2 regions of the Vreelandella halophytica genome follow, and region 2 is predicted to be linked to the other one. Evidence: riboswitches for the same ligand, from Rfam matches in the RefSeq annotation. Region 2 holds a riboswitch; the other holds the start of a gene.
The links. Region 2 has a riboswitch for thiamine pyrophosphate ahead of thiC (phosphomethylpyrimidine synthase ThiC). Riboswitches for the same ligand answer to the same signal wherever they lie in the genome.
Positions count from the first base shown of each region.

Region 1: linked by a shared signal. The riboswitch ahead of thiM (hydroxyethylthiazole kinase) and the one ahead of thiC (phosphomethylpyrimidine synthase ThiC) in region 2 are both predicted to bind thiamine pyrophosphate.

Region 1 is NZ_OZ309107.1:208,673-211,060, reverse strand. Features, by position in the region: gene ACWHXT_RS01055 (DUF6164 family protein) at 1-107, opposite strand, end outside; gene gloA (lactoylglutathione lyase) at 109-642, opposite strand; gene ACWHXT_RS01045 (DUF2237 family protein) at 807-1,181, shown strand; TPP riboswitch at 1,225-1,317, shown strand; gene thiM (hydroxyethylthiazole kinase) at 1,340-2,170, shown strand; gene thiE (thiamine phosphate synthase) at 2,167-2,388, shown strand, end outside.
Region 2 is NZ_OZ309107.1:943,543-945,930, forward strand. Features, by position in the region: gene thiC (phosphomethylpyrimidine synthase ThiC) at 1-1,548, opposite strand, end outside; TPP riboswitch at 1,626-1,739, opposite strand; gene ACWHXT_RS04410 (3-oxoacyl-[acyl-carrier-protein] synthase III C-terminal domain-containing protein) at 1,892-2,388, shown strand, end outside.

The DNA of each region.
Region 1 (2,388 bases), 730 kb from region 2:
CCCGCCTGGGTCTCGTAGACATCGAAGCCGCGCTCAAAGAGCAGCGCGCGCACCTCCGACGCCTCTTCATCGGTGACATGGCGCAGCCGAAAAAGCAGATGCGCCACGCTAGTCGCCCGTCTCGGCCATCAAGTCCGCCTGAATGACCTCGATCCAGTAGCCGTCCGGGTCTTTCACGAAGATGACATCCTTCATTTTGCCCTGTTCGGCGCGCTTCACAAACGTTACCTCATTGACGTCGAACCAGGCCTGGGCGGCGTTAAGATCCGGCACGCTAAAGCAGATATGACCAAAGCCCTGGGGCTCGGCATTGCCGTCGTGATAGGCGAAATCCGCCTGCGCCTCAATACCCCAGTTGTGGGTCAACTCCAAAAGGCCTTTCTGGCTGAACGTCCAGGTCGTGCGCTCCCGGGTATCTTCGGGAATCTGCTCGTCGCTTTCGACATTGGCAAGGAAGTAGAGCGAGAACTGCATCTCGTCGAAATCGAGCCGGCGCAGTACCTGCATGCCAAATACGCGCGAGTAAAATGCCAGTGCCGTTTGTGGGTCTTTCACCCGCAGCATGGTGTGGTTGAAACGAAAGCCTTGCGTGTTGGCCGGCGCTGGTACGACGCCGGGATGCTGCTCGCCCTGGAAACTCATGGAACACTCCTTATTTGACGCGAAACTTTGACGAAACCGAGACTTTGTACAAGGCTGTAGTCTAATTGATACAGGTGCAACGCACATTCAACGCCCGTTCGACATACAAACTTAACCATGAGGGCAGACTTTGGCTAATTCCAGCCCTGCTCTCAGGAGGCATCATGTCTCGTGACCGTAACGTTTTCGGTGAGCCTTTAACACCCTGCTGCCATAGTCCTAAAGCAGGCTTCTACCGCGACGGTTTTTGCCGCGTAGGCCCTAATGACATCGGCGTACACTCGGTGTGCGCCATTGTGACAGAAGAGTTCCTGGCGTTCTCCCAGGCGCAGGGTAATGACCTTGTCACCCCGCGCCCGGAATTCGGCTTTCCAGGCCTGGCGCCGGGCGACCGCTGGTGTCTTTGCGCCAAGCGCTGGCAGGAAGCCGCCGATGTCGGCCTGGCACCGCCGGTCATCCTGTCCGGCACGCATGAGAAAACCCTCGACATCGTCCCGCTGATCACCTTACAGCAGCACGCCATGGATGCCGTGCACTAGATACTCGCCAGGCTTTACAAGCCACCTCGGTATCCGGATAGTAGACCCACGACAGGGGCGCCCGGCAACGGGCTGAGACGTACCCTTTGAACCTGAACCGGATAGTACCGGCGTAGGGAGTCGTGGTGTTCTCACCACCTCCCGCCCGGGAGGATGCCATGACTCTACCCCCCCTTGGACGCTACCTGAGCGCGCTACATGACGCGACGCCGCTCGTACACTGCATGACCAATTTCGTGGCCATGAATTCGACCGCCAACCTCGTGCTGGCCGTGGGCGCCTCGCCTGCCATGTTGCATGCCCAGGAAGAAGCGCCGGAGTTCACGGCGATAGCGGATGCGCTTTCGATCAATATCGGCACCATCTCCCCGCATTGGGCAGCGTCGATGATGGCCTGCGCCGAGGTGGCCAGGCGCCAAACAAAGCCTTGGGTGCTGGACCCGGTCGCGGTGGGCGCCACGGCGTATCGCCAAAGGCTTTGTGAAGAGCTTTTAACCCTCGAGCCCACGGTCATTCGCGCCAACGCCTCGGAAGTATTGGCCCTTAGTGGATTGGAAAGTCGCGGTCGCGGCGTGGACGCCGCCGCCAATGTCCAGCAGGCCGACGACGCTGCCATCGCGCTTGCCCAACGCCACGGCTGTGTCGTGGCCATGACCGGCGAGCAGGACTTCATCACCGATGGCACCCAACATGCCCGGGTCACCGGTGGCCACGCGCTGATGCCCCGGGTGACTACGCTTGGTGGCGGGCTTAGCGCCATCGTGGCCGGTTTCGTTGCCGCCACGCCGCAACAACCCTTCAAGGCGAGCGTAGCCGCGCTGGCCGGCTTTGCGCTGGCGGGCAGCCGGGCGGGGAAAAAAGCCAACGGCCCGGGTAGCTTTCAGGTCGAGCTGTTGGATGCGCTCTATCAGCTGACACCCGAGACGCTATCGCGTCAGGGCCTTTGGGAGAACGTCGACCCGGCCAACAGCCAGGGAGCGCCGCAGTGAGCCTCGACCTTTCGCTTTATCTGGTGACCGACGCGGCGCTGTGCAGTGCTTATGGGCTCGAAAAAACGGTCGAGGCGGCGGTGGCCGGTGGCGTCACCGTCGTGCAGCTTCGCGACAAGCACGCAAGCGATGCGGCCATGATCGACCAGGCCAGACGCTTGAAAGCATTGCTGGCGGGTAGCGGCGTTCCCTTGATCATCAACGACCGGCTGCACGTG
Region 2 (2,388 bases):
GTGGGCGGCGATCTTGTAGGTGATGATGCCGGTTTTAACATCCTCCTTGTTGGGCAGCCCCAGGTGCTCCTTGGGCGTCACGTAGCAGAGCATCGCGCAGCCGAACCAGCCGATCATCGCCGCCCCAATGCCGGAGGTAATGTGGTCGTACCCGGGCGCGATATCCGTCACCAGCGGGCCAAGGGTATAGAAGGGCGCCTCGTCGCAGTACTCCAGTTGCTTGTCCATGTTCTCTTTCACCAGGTGCATGGGCACGTGCCCCGGGCCTTCGATCATCACCTGCACGTCGTGCTGCCAGGCGATGTGGGTCAGCTCCCCCAGGGTTTTCAGCTCCGCCATTTGGGCTTCGTCGTTGGCATCGGCAATCGAGCCCGGGCGCAGGCCGTCGCCGAGGGAAAACGCCACGTCGTACTGCTTGCAGATCTCGCAGATCTCCTCGAAGTGGGTATACAGGAAGCTCTCCTGATGATGGTACAGGCACCACTTCGCCATGATGGAGCCGCCGCGGGAGACGATCCCGGTGACGCGGTTGGCCGTCAGCGGCACGTAGTGTAATAAGACGCCCGCGTGAATGGTGAAGTAGTCCACGCCCTGTTCCGCCTGCTCGATCAGCGTGTCGCGAAACACCTCCCAGGTGAGGTTTTCCGCCACGCCGTTGACCTTTTCCAGCGCCTGGTAGATCGGCACCGTGCCGATGGGCACCGGCGAGTTGCGCAGTATCCACTCGCGGGTCTCGTGGATGTTCTGCCCGGTGGAAAGATCCATGATGGTATCCGCGCCCCAGCGGATGCCCCAGGTCATCTTGTCGACTTCCTCCTCGATGGACGAGGTCACCGCCGAGTTGCCCAGGTTGCCATTGATCTTCACCAGGAAGTTGCGCCCGATGATCATCGGCTCGCTTTCCGGGTGGTTGATGTTGTTGGGAATGATCGCCCGGCCGCGGGCCACCTCAGAACGCACGAATTCCGGGGTGATCTCTTCGGGGATGCTGGCGCCGAAGTTCTGGCCCCGGTGCTGGTGGCCTAAAATACGCTCGACCTCGGCATCGCCCAACGCTTGGCGACGCTGGTTTTCGCGGATGGCGATAAACTCCATCTCTGGCGTCACGATGCCTTGGCGGGCGTAGTGTAGTTGGGTCACGTTGTGACCCGCTTTCGCCCGGCGTGGGGTGCGCTTCAAATCGAACCGCAGCTGGGCAAGGGTGGGGTCGTTGGCGCGGCGGTTGCCGTACTCCGAGGTCAATCCTTCCAGAAACTCGGTGTCGTCGCGCTCCTCGATCCACGCCCGGCGCAGCTCCGCCAGGCCCTGGCGCAGGTCGATCTGCGCGGCGGGGTCGGTGTAGGGGCCGGAGGTGTCGTACACCAGCAGCGGCGGGTTTTCTTCATCTACCCCGCTGGTGGTAGTCGGCGACAGGGTGATTTCGCGAAACGGCACGCGAATGTCTGGCCGCGAGCCTTCTATATAGCGCTTGGTGGAGGCGGGCAGCGGCGCGATGGCGGCGGCATCGACTTTGGCGGTTTCGGCCAGAAAGTGGGCTGTTTTCGTCATGGAGGCTCTCCCTTTAGAAAGACTAAATAGAGAGGACGCGCAAAGGGAGGCTGAGGCAGGGTGAGGTTATCTTTAGTTGCTGCCTGTCGCTTGATCCCTACGCTGGTCCTAACCAGATCAGGTTCAACGGGATCAGTGCTGTTGAATCGGCACCATCTCAGCCGGCGTTACCGGCACCCCGTCAAGCGTTACGCGCGGCGACCAGCCGCGCTAAAAGTAGTTTGATGCAGCCACGAGGATGTAGCAAGTGATTAAGGGGTGGCTAATTTTTATTATGGTTATGGTCGCAATTGAATCAAGGCCCGGTTTAAAGTAAGTCAGCATACTGAATAGACGAGCATCCATGATCAGTAATTTCGCGCTTGTAGGCTGGGGCAGTTACCGCCCCTCAAAAAAGCTCTCCTCTTTTGAGCTGGATGAGGAACAGGGGTTTACACCCGGCTGGACCGAGAGCCAGTTTGGTATCGCCGTTCGCCACGTTGCCAGCGGGGCAGAGACCACCTCGAGTATGGCCGCGATTGCGGCTCGCGAGGCATTGGCTCGAGCGGGATGGGGCGAAACGCTGCCGGATGTGATCATTGGCGGGTGTGGCGTGATGGAGCAGCCGATCCCCTCTACGGCCGCGCTGGTACAGCACCAGCTGGGCTTGGGAGATTCCGGCGTGCCCAGTTTCGATGTCAACCAGACCTGCCTCTCGTTTGTGACGGCCCTGGATATTGCCGCCATGGGCATCGCTTGCGGGCGCTGGAAGCGTGTTTTGCTCTTCGCCAGTGATATCGCCTCGGCGGGCCTTAATCCGTATGAGCCTAAAACGCGCGCTATCTTCGGCGACGGCGCAGC